Regions from separate parts of the Bacillus sp. EA-CB0995 genome, predicted to be linked through region 4. Evidence: riboswitches for the same ligand, from Rfam matches in the RefSeq annotation. Region 4 holds a riboswitch; each other region holds the start of a gene.
What was found. Region 4 has a riboswitch for S-adenosylmethionine ahead of mtnK (S-methyl-5-thioribose kinase). Riboswitches for the same ligand answer to the same signal wherever they lie in the genome.

Region 1 (3,149 bases), 670 kb from region 4:
CGGAAAGCAAATTATTTCTTCTTCTATCATTGATGAAATTAAGAATATTAAAAAATACGAACTTCCAGTTGGAGATGGTGAAGCATATTCTTATCATAATCAATGGTGGATTCCCCATAATGAACATGATGCCTTCGAAGTACTTGGGAGTTATGGACAATGCTTATATATTGATCCAACTGCAAATATGGTTATCGTTCATTTTTCATCAAATGCTAATCATAACGGAGAAATACAATCCGCATATAGTGATATGTATTTACAAATTGCAAAACACTTACAAAAAAGAACCTCCAATTAGGCTTTAACTTTCGAAGTTTTTGTTACAAAAAGAGCTGTCTTATGGCAGCTCTTTCTCTATGATCGTAATTACATTTTCCCATTGTTCTTCTGAGAAACACAAAGGTTCTAACTGAAATACCATCGAACACAAGTCTTCTATATAATAGACGTTTGCCTGTAAAAATTCCCATCGAAGCAACTTAGGTATATACAAATCTGCAACTTGTTGGTTTTGTTCTACTAAAATGTCTACTTCTCTCTCACAAATACCTCTTATAAGATACTCTTCCCGCACTTCTTGTTTAACTTTAGAAAATTGCTTGCTATTCTCTTTTATCCTAAATAAACAAGAAAGATAAGAATAAAACAAATCATCTTCTCTTTTACATACACTCATAATTTTATAAATCTGTTCCTTATTTTTCATAATTTTGCCGCCTTCTCATATATCTTTTGCAGCCATTTCTCTCTTTTTTCTTGTTTACTATTTTTCACAGATTGAAATACAGAACGCTTTATGTTACGTATCCCACAAAAGTATAATATTCCTTTCTTCATTACAATCCATTCAGCTGATCGGTATAAAAGTGCAGCGTACCATAAAGGAGAATCTAGTGTATAAATCACCCATGCTTGTTTTCCTGTAAGTAATCCTTTAGGCATTATCCCTTCATATTTGTAAGCAAAACCTGAAACAAATACTCGGTCAATAAATCCCTTTAATATCGCCGGCATACTCCACCACCAAACTGGGTAAATAAAAATGAAGTAATCTGCCTCTGCAACTAATTCCCTATATTCCCCTGTTTCTTCCTCATGCACTAAATCTCTTCTCTTTTTTGTCTCGTTAAAGGTTAGAACAGGATTAAATTGTTCCTTATACAAATCAAGAACGGCTACAGAGTGACTTGTTTTTTGTAATCCTTGTTCCACATGTTTCAAAATAGCAGCGTTGAAACTTGACGGGTTTGGATGCGCGTATACAATCAATATGTTCATTGTAAACAACACCTTTCCTTAAATTTCCTTTTGACTTTTATTGGATTCACATGCTATTCTAATATATGTCAAAGGGCAAGCCCCTTTTACAAAAGCAATGACACCTATTCGGCGATGGTGTCTTTTTTATTTGTTAGCCGAGAACGCCCATCTTTCGGGGCACATTTAATTTTTGAACACTACACACTCAGCACCATTTCCTTGTAAAAAGACTGCATAGTACAGTCTTTTTATCTACATACCTCAAAAGTGAGTGAATTTTCAAATAAATTATAACATAAAAAAAGAGAGATCAACTCCCTCTTCTCTCTTTTACTATGTAGTAAATCCCCTTATCATCTATATATTTGTGTGGCTCTGCTAAAGTAATTTTCCCATCCAGTTTTAATTCATCAAGTAACCGTAATAAATAAAATTGCTGAAGCATCTTTTTCGCAAATTTCCCTTTATGTTCAGAAGCAATATACTCTTGAATATCCAATAACGTAATCGGCTCTTCTTGTTCTTCCATATATTCGTAAATTGCACTTCGCAATGTAATATATTTCTCGATTGTCACAGCTATGTCCACTCCTTTCTTCTCGTTGTCCATCTTTCATTATCGGTTTTTTTGCAATAAAAAACCTCTTCGATAAGAAGAAGCGGAACATATCTCTTCCTTCTTATCTTTCAGAACAAAAATGTTCTGCTGGAATTAGCACCTGCATTGCGGTTGCTGGGTTTCATCGGGCCAGTCCCTCCACCTCTCTGGATAAGAAAATATTCACTTTAACCCTCACTATAACGAATATAACCAAAAAAGTCAATTCTTATAAGAATTATCAGGATTCATTTTTTGAAAACTATTATATTTTGTTTCGTTTTGCTCATACTACAAATGTATAGACCAAAGGAGGTGCAATCATGCAAAAAAATGCACGTGGTCATGTTCAAGATTCTTGCCAAGCTTTACATGAAGCAAAAAACTGTTTACAAAGCGCCTTGCAAACAGTCGAGAAATCAGATAATCGTCAACGTATTGAACAATCTTTACAAGCTGTCCAACATGCGCTGCAACAGTGCGATAGTACGGCAAATATTTTATCTCAAGAATAAAGTGAAATTTCCATCAGTGGGGGTTTTTTCATCCTCCACTGATGGTTAGTTGAACCAATCGGGCTTTTACGGGCAGTTATCCCCCACCTACTTTCTTCAATCTTCTCAAAATCTTGAGGTGGGGGACTTACTGCCCGTTAATGCGAGATAAACAATTCCTAACAATAAAAAGTAAGCACGTATGAATCATGCTTACTTTTTATTCATTAATTTAATATCAACCCTTAAATTGAAATAATACTGTAGTAGCAATGAAAAAATAAACTGAATTGACGATTTCCCACACACCAACTTTTAAAACAGTTACTTTTTTACCATATAACACAATAGCGCGAATGCAACTTGGAATAAACGCAATGACAAACCAAGGAGACACAATGAACGTACCAACTACAAGTGATAAATGGTATCCCCATGAAATCCAACGATATGTTGGATTTTTCTTTTCTCGAATCATCGTTTTCACATAGAACGTGCTTCCCAGAAAGTATAAAAATGAAACAAGTGCGATTAGCCATGCTGTTTCATCAATTGTTTTCATTGTGAAATAATAACTGATCATTCCGCCAATACAAAAAACGATAATAGCACTAACATCATTCAGTAGTGCTCGCTCATTCTTTTGACACGCAAAAAAAATGTTTACAAAAAATAATGGAAGCATATATATTGCAAAAAAAGAATACGCCATTCGTATGTAAGTGGAACTATACCAAACAAAATAGCAAGACTAAAATAAATGAGCGTCCAGTGTAAATAGCGTTTTTGTCGCT
Region 2 (3,149 bases), 1.3 Mb from region 4:
TGTCATAGCGATTGGTTTTCGTACTGCATAGCTTGAAATGGCTGTCGTTACAATAGCTACACAAGCAACTGGATCTAATGACGGTATGAGAGTTGCTATAGCATATCCAATACTTGCACCAGAAAATACAATTGGAAAAATATGTCCGCCACGCCAACCTGTAGTTAAACAAACCGCGGTTATACACAACTTTAAAATCCCTGAAAGAGCCAGTATCCCAAATGATATTCCTGTCCATTCATTTACTAAGTCTTTTAATTGGTGTTCTCCTGAAAACAGTGTATACGGAAGTATAGTTCCTGCAATCCCTAAAAGGATACCGCCTATAATCGCTAATGTTAGCTTATATTCTTGAAAAGGATGTACTATTTTTTCTAATATATGTTCTAATTGGAAATAACAGTATCCTACCCCGACACCTATAAAAATAAGAGGGAGAAAGGCAATCCATTCATGGAGTGCAAAAGATCCTTCTCCAAAATTAACAATAAAGGATCCTCGATTATCAAACTGACTAAGCAATAAATATACAGAAAAACCAGCAAAAGTAGTAGCGAGATATACGATAGTCTTTTTCCCTCTAAAAGCTTCAGTGAGTTGTGTATCTTCATGTTCTCTTGGAGCTAAATAACCGAATAGCGGTGCATTAAAAATAACACTTAAAGCAGCGCCAATCCCAAATTCTGTTAGTTCGTGCATTCCTTTTAAAGTAAATTTAAAGCGATCACCAACCCACGTACAAAGTCCACCTATAATCCCAACAAGTGCTGCTTCCGGTCCTAAGCTTGCGCCAAATACTAAAACAATAACAGCTGTTAACGTAGCTTTATGCACAAAATGGTACTCAATTCTACCTGTTTTCTGATATTCAGCCATGGTCTCTGGCATTAAACGGGGGTATGTACCGAAATACTTCTGTGTCAGTCCGACAAGAACACCGCCAATTACTGTTACACAAATTGTGTAATAAGAGGGTGATCCAAATTCTTTAGGTAAATATTCCCAAACAAACTGAATTCCAGCATTTGTGACGACTAAAAATAACCAGACTATAGCACCAACTATAGCACCTAGAAATAAACCGTACATGATGAGTAAATAGTGCATGTTTCTCCTAGTAGCCATTTTTTATGCCTCCTTTATGTTATATCCTATTATGAAAAAGTTAGAGATTCTGATACGAAAATAATTGGGTAACTCATTCAATATGGATATTATCCTTTTTAAAGAGCTACTTATTCAAAGTATATTACAAAAATCAGCATTATTATTGTATGAAACTCTGAACTAGTCATAATTTTAATCATGTTTATACATATATTTTGATGCTTGCTAAAATTAAGTATAACTCTTTAATTTTACATAGTAAGTAAAGTTTTTGAAACGTTTTTTTTGTTTTTAGTATAGAATATCAATGTTTTTTTAATATAACTTAAAGTTTGAGAATGAACAAACGGATTGTTGTTATTTTTACAAAGATTCAGAAAAATAATTGACACTAGGAAATATTTGCTATAAAATCAACGGTAATTGCATAAGTCTTATCAAGAATAGGTGGAGGGACCGGGCCCTACGAAACCTTGGCAACAGCCGTAAAACGGAATTGTGCCAAATCCTGCAGGTATTTCCTGAACGATAAGAAAGGCTACATGTCGAGCGTTTATCTAAGCTGCTTCTTTCTTATTTAGGAAAGAAGCAGTTTTTTTATGTTAAGAAAGAAAGGGGATTGAGGAATGAGTGATGCAAGGGGAAAAGGCACAATTTGTGTGCAAGGTGGTTATACGCCGAAAAATGGTGAACCGCGTGTTTTGCCGCTTTATCAAAGCACGACGTATAAATACGATACATCTGACGATTTAGCAGCTCTTTTTAATTTAGAGGCAGAAGGTTATATTTATACCCGTATTGGTAACCCAACGCTTGCAGCATTTGAGCAGAAGCTGACGGAGTTAGAAGGCGGAGTTGGTGCGGTTGCAACTGCATCTGGGCAAGCTGCAATTATGTTAGCGGTATTAAATATTTGCGGCAGCGGCGATCACCTGCTTTGCTCATCAACAGTATACGGCGGTACATTTAATTTATTTGCAGTTAGTCTGCGGAAGCTGGGCATTGAGGTTACTTTCTTTAATCCAAACTTAGCCGCTGATGAAATTGTTGCTCTCGCAAATGAGAAAACAAAGCTTGTGTATGCAGAATCGCTTGGAAATCCAGCGATGAATGTTCTTAACTTTAAAGAGCTTTCTGATGCGGCAAAAGAGCTTGAGGTACCATTTATCGTCGACAATACGCTAGCTACGCCGTATTTATGCCATGCATTTGAACATGGTGCAAACATTGTCGTTCATTCTACAACGAAATACATCGATGGTCATGCAAGTTCACTTGGCGGTATTGTCATTGATGGCGGTAATTTCGATTGGAGTAAGTTTCCTGAATTCGTTGAACCAGATCCAAGTTATCATGGTGTGAGTTACGTGCAAAAATTTGGGCAGGCGGCATACATTGTGAAAGCTCGTGTGCAGTTATTAAGAGACTATGGAAATTGTATGAGTCCATTCAATGCGTATATGAGTAATATTGGCTTAGAGACACTGCATCTTCGTATGGAGCGTCATAGTCAAAACGCACTAACTGTTGCACAGTGGCTATCTCAGCACGAACGCGTTGAGTGGGTCAATTATCCAGGACTTCAAGGTAATGAAAATTATGCATTGGCACAAAAATATTTACCGAAAGGTGCGAGTGGTGTTTTAACGTTTGGAGTAAAAGGTGGTATTGAATCCGCTAAGGAGTTTATTGCAAGTGTGAAGCTCGCAGCATTGGTGACGCATGTGGCAGATGCAAGAACTTGTGTGATTCATCCTGCAAGCACAACGCATCGTCAGCTTACTGAAGAGCAGCAGCATCTGGCGGGTGTAACGCCTGATTTAATTCGGTTATCGGTTGGTATTGAAGATGCGGCGGATATTATTGCTGATTTAGCAGAAGCCCTTTCTGGAGGAAAACAGTATGCCGATCATCATTGCTAAAGATTTACCCGCTCGTAAAGTATTACAAAATGAAAATATTTTCGTGATGACGAAAGAACGAGCAGAAACACAAGATATCCGTGCTTTGAAGATTGCTATTTTAAATTTAATGCCAACAAA
Region 3 (3,149 bases), 1.8 Mb from region 4:
CCTTCGCTTTTTCTTCTGTTATAGGTAATGTAATTGGAATGCTCCATACATCTCCATCTGCTAATCGCATTGTTTCTACTACTGACACATAATCGTTCTTTCCTAAAAAGCCAGTAAGTGGGCTATATCCACCGATCGCAATGAGTTCTAAATCACTTAATGCGATTCCATCTAACTCAATTTCTTTTACGATATGTGCTGTTTCATATGTTTCATCAATTCGATTGACTAATATTTTTGTATCACTCATTTTCTTTTTCTCCTTCTATATCAAGTATTAACGAATAGTAGTCTTCATTGATAATGAAGACCACATTCTGTTTTCAACTTCCCGGCCCAGCGCCCATCTCGCGAATCTCCACCCTCTTGTACCTGCACGGTACATGTTTCACATCCGATGCTCGGATACCCAATATCATGGAGTGGGTTGTACGGCAAATTATGCTTGTATACATAGCGCCATACTTCTTTCCAAGTCCAATGAATAAGCGGACAAATTTTAACAGATTGAAAGCGATGATCTCGATTGACAAACTGCGTATGTTTTCGCGTTTCAGACTGTTCTCTTCTTAAGCCTGATATCCATGCCTTCCTACCTGTTAGCGCTTCTTCTAACGGCTTAATTTTCCTTAATTGACAACAAAGGTTTGGATTATGTTCCCATAATTTCTCACCATACTCTTTTGCTTGTTCCTCAAGTGTAAGTGCCGGCTGCTTTTCAATAATATTCAACTTAGGAAATCGTTCCCTGACTTTTTTGATCAAGTCATATGTTTCTTGAAAATGAACATTTGTATCTAAAAATACAATCTTTGCAGATGGATTTACTTGGTTAATCACGTGCAATAAAACCATTCCTTCTATCCCAAAGCTGCATGCATAAACAATATCGTCCTCATAATGTTCATACGCCCAGCGTACTGCTGCCAAAGCGCCTTTCGTTTCATCATCTTCCTGAAATGAAACAAAATTATCTTGCCACGTTTCGTACGTTAACATCGTTGTCCCCCCTCATAACACCCATATAAAAAGGCGGCCTTAACCTATAGAAATAGATTAGGGCCGCCTCTAGTTTTTCTAGTCAGCGTGCTTATTTTAAGCGTACTTTTTCACTTTTTTCAAGCTGAATCACTTTACCATCTTGCACAACAATTGTAATAGAACCATATTTCATATCAGTAAGCATAGATTGAATCTGACTTGCTACTTCTTCAAATTGTCCGCGCACTCCCACGAACAGCCCCCCTTTTTCATAAAAAAATCTTTCCCATTTCGAAAAGACTGTTCCGGTAACGTATCTACCTTATCTTCCAAAATGGATACCATTTTGCTGGAAGTAGCACCTTACTCCTATAAAGTAGGTTGCCGGGCTTCTTCGGGCCAGTTCCCTCCGCCACTCTTGATAAGAATTATATTTGTATTTTATCACAATTCTGATTTTTTTCAATCCTAGTTTTCCGATAAATTTTATGTTTTTTTGACAAAGAAGGAGTTGTTCACCTAAACAACTCCCACTTCAGCTAAGTAAGGACGCAGTCACACAAGTTCCTTTACACGTATGCGATCGTTCTCAATAATATTTTCATACGATTCTCTCTCCACAACAACTTGTGATTTTCCGTTTTTTGCAAACACAACTGCTGGGCGACGAATACGGTTATAATTATTTGCCATCGAATAACCATATGCCCCTGTACAAGAAATAGCTAAGAGATCACAAGAAACAACTTTTGGAAGCTCTACATCCCAAATGAGCATATCCCCACTTTCACAACATTTTCCCGCAATTGAAACAACCTCTTCGGCAGATTCATTCGCACGATTTGCTAGCAATGCTTCATAACGAGCTCCATAAAGTGCTGGACGAAGATTATCTGTCATACCTCCATCAACCGATACATATTTACGGATACCCGGAATATCTTTAATCGCTCCAACTGTATACAACGTTGTTCCTGCATCTCCAACAATACTACGGCCTGGTTCTACCCAAATTTCTGGAAGGGGGTATTCGCATACTGTAAACTGCTCACGTACCGCATCCGTCACAGCTTTCACATATTCACCAAGAGCAAGAGGTGTGTCCCCTTCCGTATAGCGAATTCCAAAACCGCCTCCTACATTTAATACTGGGGCTACATAGTTCATTTCTTTTCTCACTGTTTCCAAGAAGTTGCGAAGCACTTCAATTGCACGAATAAATCCTGCCGTCTCAAAAATTTGCGATCCGATATGAGAATGAATTCCTAATACACGATAGTTTGATTTTTCTAATGCACTTTTTACCGCTTGTGATGCATGCCCTGTTGAAATACCGAAACCAAACTTAGAATCATCTTGACCTGTTGTAATATATTCATGTGTATGCGCTTCTACTCCCGGCGTCACACGCAGCAAGATATTCACAACTTGCCCGTATTCTTTCGCTAAATCATGCAATACCTCTAGTTCAAAAAAATTATCTACAACAAAGCAGCCAATATTAGCTTCTAATGCCATTCTTATTTCTTCTTCTGTTTTATTATTACCATGAAAATGGATGCGCTCTGCTGGAAATCTCGCTTGCAACGCCGTATATAGTTCTCCGCTAGACACAACATCTAGTGACATATTTTCTTCGGCAGCTAACCTGCACATTTCCATGCACAAGAACGCTTTGCTTGCATATGCTACTTGATAAGAGAACCCACTTTCCCTAAAAGCACGATGAAATGCACGACATTTCTCTCGAATTGCTGCTTCATCGTAAACATAAAGTGGTGTCCCATATGCTCTTGTAAGTTCAGTAGCATCGCATCCTCCAATTTCTAAGTGTCCTTGTTCATTAATGCGGCTTGTGCCGTGTAAATACATGTGAATTCCTCCCTTGTTTTCGCAAAACCCTCTATTACATTTCTTATTTATTACTATTATTCCTAATTTAGATAAACAAAAAACGCGCGGAACAATGTTCACACGCGTTTCTTATTAGAAGAATTTATGTCGAAAAAATAAACGTATTGTTATTTTCTCAAATAAGAAACCGCATCAAACATCTCCTAATAGCTCTCCATAAGCAAAATACTTATGACAGTACTACATTTATTCAATGCAGTCCCAATATATGAATGAAGTGGTCATTCATATATTTCGGCGATAACCCCTTTCAA
Region 4 (3,149 bases):
GTTCGGATAGTTTAAAAACATTAATTTTGCTTGTTCAGCAGTTTGGGAATCAATCTTTGTATAATCAGGTAAAAAATGATTTTCTGCTAATAATGGCATTGTTGCAAGTTTTGCTTTCGCTAAGGCAACACCTGATAAATAATCTGGATAGCCAGGATCAGGAACGAGAATTGTATCGCCTGGATTTGTAAAACAAAGCGGTAATTCAACTAATCCAGCTTTTCCACCAAATAAAACAGCTACTTCGGTTTTGGGATTTAACTGTACATCGTATTCACGCTCATAAAACGTAGCGACAGCTTCTTTTAAGCTTTCATGCCCGCGAAATGGCGGATATTTATGATGAATTGGTTGTTCTGCTGCACGCTGTAGCGCTGCTACGATATGCGCTGGCGTTGGCTGATCTGGATTTCCTTGTCCTAAGTTAATAATATCATGACCAGCTTGCACGGCTTTGTTGACTTTTGTGACGAGCGAAGCAAAAAATTGTGTTGGTAATGATGTTAATGACTCAGAAGATTGAAAACGTTTCATACTTTCCACCTCTTTTGAAAGTTGTTACAATTCTAGTGACAAATAATATAATCTTTCCAACTTTTTGTAAAGAAAAAATAAAAGGGAGTAGGGAGAAATCAATGAAAATTGCTTGTATTCAAATGGATATTACTTTTGGGAATGTAGAAAAAAATATAGAACATGCCGAAAAAAATAAACGAAGCGATGAAGGAAAAGCCAGACGTTATTGTATTACCAGAGTTATGGACAACAGGGTATGATTTGGAACGTCTTCCTGAAATTGCTGACCCAGATGGGAAATACACGAAACAATTATTATCAAAGTGGGGTAAGCAAAATTGTGTGAATATTGTTGGAGGATCGATTGCTAAGCAGACAGAGAAAGGTGTTACAAATACAATGTATATTAGTAATCGAAGCGGGAAAATTGTGGCTGAATATAGTAAAGTGCACTTGTTTCAACTGATGGATGAGCATAAATATTTAATTGCTGGAAATAAAACGGGTCACTTTATATTAGATGATACGTCGTGTGCAGGAACAATTTGTTATGATATTCGTTTTCCAGAGTGGGTACGCGTTCATGCTGCACAGGGGGCAACAGTATTATTCGTTGTAGCCGAGTGGCCACTTGTTCGCTTAGCGCATTGGCGGTTATTACTTCAAGCAAGGGCGATTGAAAATCAATGTTATGTTGTGGCTTGCAATCGTGCTGGGCGTGATCTGAATAATGTATTTGCAGGCCATTCGCTTATTATTGATCCTTGGGGAGAAGTCGTGAATGAGGCAGATGAAACAGAAATGATTTTGTATGGAACATTAGATGAAAAGAAGATTTCTGAAGTGCGTAAAGGGATTCCTGTTTTTTTTGATCGCCGTCCAGAATTGTACATGTGAAAAAGTATTGACAAACAATTTTTATTCTTGGTATAGTCAACAACAGAAACTGAAAAATTCAGACAACTATATACTCTTATCAAGAGCAGGTGGAGGGATTTGGCCCGATGAAGCCCAGCAACCGACCGTAATACCATTGTGAAATGGGGCGCACAATTCGCGCCTAGTAAGGCACGGTGCTAATTCCAACAGAAAGAGAGACTTTCTGATAGATAAGAGGGGAGAAGTGAATCTTCAAACCTCTTTCGTCATCGAAAGGGGTTTTTCTTATGATGAAAAACCCCGATACATTAAGGGGGAATCAGAGTGGGGTACAAGCAATTAACAGAAGAAACAGCCGTTACATATGCGAAAGAACATGGTTATTTTTCAGAAAAGGCAGTTGTCACTTGTGAAGAAATTGGTGATGGGAATTTAAATTATGTGTTTCGTTTACATGATGGGAAGAAAGGATTGATTCTTAAGCAGGCTCTTCCATATGCAAAGGTAGTAGGAAAAAGTTGGCCGCTATCTTTACGCCGTGCAACGATTGAAAGTCGTGCATTGCAAATTTTTGCAAAATACGTACCAGAGTATGTGCCGAAAGTATACGGGCATGATGAAACATTAGCAATTATTGTTATGGAAGATTTATCAGCATTAACGATAACAAGAAACGGATTGATAAACGGGGAAGACTATCCGCTATTATCTCGGCATATCGGGCATTTTTTAGCTCATGTTCTTTTCTACACATCCGATTTTGGACTACAAGCAGAAGAAAAAAGAGTGCTAGATAGTAAGTTTGTAAACCCTGATTTATGTAAGATTACAGAGAATCTTGTATTTACTGATCCATTTGCAAACTATGAAACAAATAAGTATGAAGAAGAATTACAAGATGTTGTTGACGAACTTTGGTGTGATAAAAATTTGAAGTTACGAGTAGCGCAGTGTAAGTATAAATTTTTGACGCGAAAAGAAGCATTAATTCACGGTGATTTACATACTGGAAGTATATTTTCATCATCTTCAGAAACGAAAGTGATTGATCCAGAATTTGCGACATTTGGTCCATTTGGATTCGATTTAGGCCAATTGATTGCCAATTTATTATTAAATGCACTGTCACGTGAAGAAAACAAGCGCAACGTATTATTTTATCATATTGAGCAAACATGGAGCGTTTTCGTAGAAACATTTACGAAGTTATGGGTGCTCGAAGGCATAGAGCCGTATACGAAAGAAAAGCAATGGTTACCAATTGTACTAAACAATATTTTCACTGATGCAGTTGGATTTGTAGGATGTGAGATTATTCGCCGTACAATTGGGTTAGCGCATGTTGCAGATTTAGATGGGATTTCTCATAACGAAACAAGGTTACAGGCAAAAAGGCAGGCATTACGGTTAGGAAGAAAATTACTTCTACATAAAATAGAAAATGCGGATGCTCGTTTGTTCCGTATATTATTTAATTCTATTGTTTTTGAGAAGGAAGTGAAAGTATGAGTACAAGAGTGGCGGTACTTCGTTCTGTTAGTTAGAAGGGAAACTCCATCGCTCTTTTGAATTAAAAGAAATTGCCGACTATTATTGAATATAAGACATTAACTACAATTGAAGATGTTTAGAAAAGTATTGTTTTATTAGAGGTGCAAAGGGATTATAAAGTGGAAATCGCAAAGATATTTGGGAAAACAAAAATGATTTAGCTTGTTTTTATTTACCACTTTTTTGGAGTCTCTCTTACTTAT

Region 1: linked by a shared signal. The riboswitch ahead of ACEWFJ_RS11805 (hypothetical protein) and the one ahead of mtnK (S-methyl-5-thioribose kinase) in region 4 are both predicted to bind S-adenosylmethionine.
Region 2: linked by a shared signal. The riboswitch ahead of ACEWFJ_RS01780 (bifunctional O-acetylhomoserine aminocarboxypropyltransferase/cysteine synthase) and the one ahead of mtnK (S-methyl-5-thioribose kinase) in region 4 are both predicted to bind S-adenosylmethionine.
Region 3: linked by a shared signal. The riboswitch ahead of ACEWFJ_RS17570 (YezD family protein) and the one ahead of mtnK (S-methyl-5-thioribose kinase) in region 4 are both predicted to bind S-adenosylmethionine.

Annotation. Positions count from the first base shown of each region.
Region 1 is NZ_CP169269.1:2,270,391-2,273,539, reverse strand. Features, by position in the region: partial or broken gene ACEWFJ_RS11820 (serine hydrolase domain-containing protein) at 1-301, shown strand, start outside; gene ACEWFJ_RS11815 (hypothetical protein) at 341-709, opposite strand; gene ACEWFJ_RS11810 (NAD(P)H-dependent oxidoreductase) at 706-1,281, opposite strand; gene ACEWFJ_RS11805 (hypothetical protein) at 1,574-1,873, opposite strand; SAM riboswitch class I at 1,941-2,039, opposite strand; gene ACEWFJ_RS11800 (hypothetical protein) at 2,185-2,376, shown strand; partial or broken gene ACEWFJ_RS11795 (YwiC-like family protein) at 2,594-3,149, opposite strand, start outside.
Region 2 is NZ_CP169269.1:320,618-323,766, forward strand. Features, by position in the region: gene ACEWFJ_RS01775 (chloride channel protein) at 1-1,125, opposite strand, end outside; SAM riboswitch class I at 1,539-1,642, shown strand; gene ACEWFJ_RS01780 (bifunctional O-acetylhomoserine aminocarboxypropyltransferase/cysteine synthase) at 1,734-3,029, shown strand; gene metA (homoserine O-acetyltransferase MetA) at 3,010-3,149, shown strand, end outside.
Region 3 is NZ_CP169269.1:3,397,254-3,400,402, forward strand. Features, by position in the region: gene sat (sulfate adenylyltransferase) at 1-250, opposite strand, end outside; gene ACEWFJ_RS17565 (phosphoadenylyl-sulfate reductase) at 295-999, opposite strand; gene ACEWFJ_RS17570 (YezD family protein) at 1,091-1,234, opposite strand; SAM riboswitch class I at 1,301-1,409, opposite strand; gene lysA (diaminopimelate decarboxylase) at 1,537-2,853, opposite strand; lysine riboswitch at 3,035-3,149, opposite strand, start outside.
Region 4 is NZ_CP169269.1:1,601,205-1,604,353, forward strand. Features, by position in the region: partial or broken gene ACEWFJ_RS08465 (aminotransferase class I/II-fold pyridoxal phosphate-dependent enzyme) at 1-534, opposite strand, end outside; partial or broken gene ACEWFJ_RS08470 (carbon-nitrogen family hydrolase) at 549-1,413, shown strand; SAM riboswitch class I at 1,487-1,632, shown strand; gene mtnK (S-methyl-5-thioribose kinase) at 1,720-2,904, shown strand.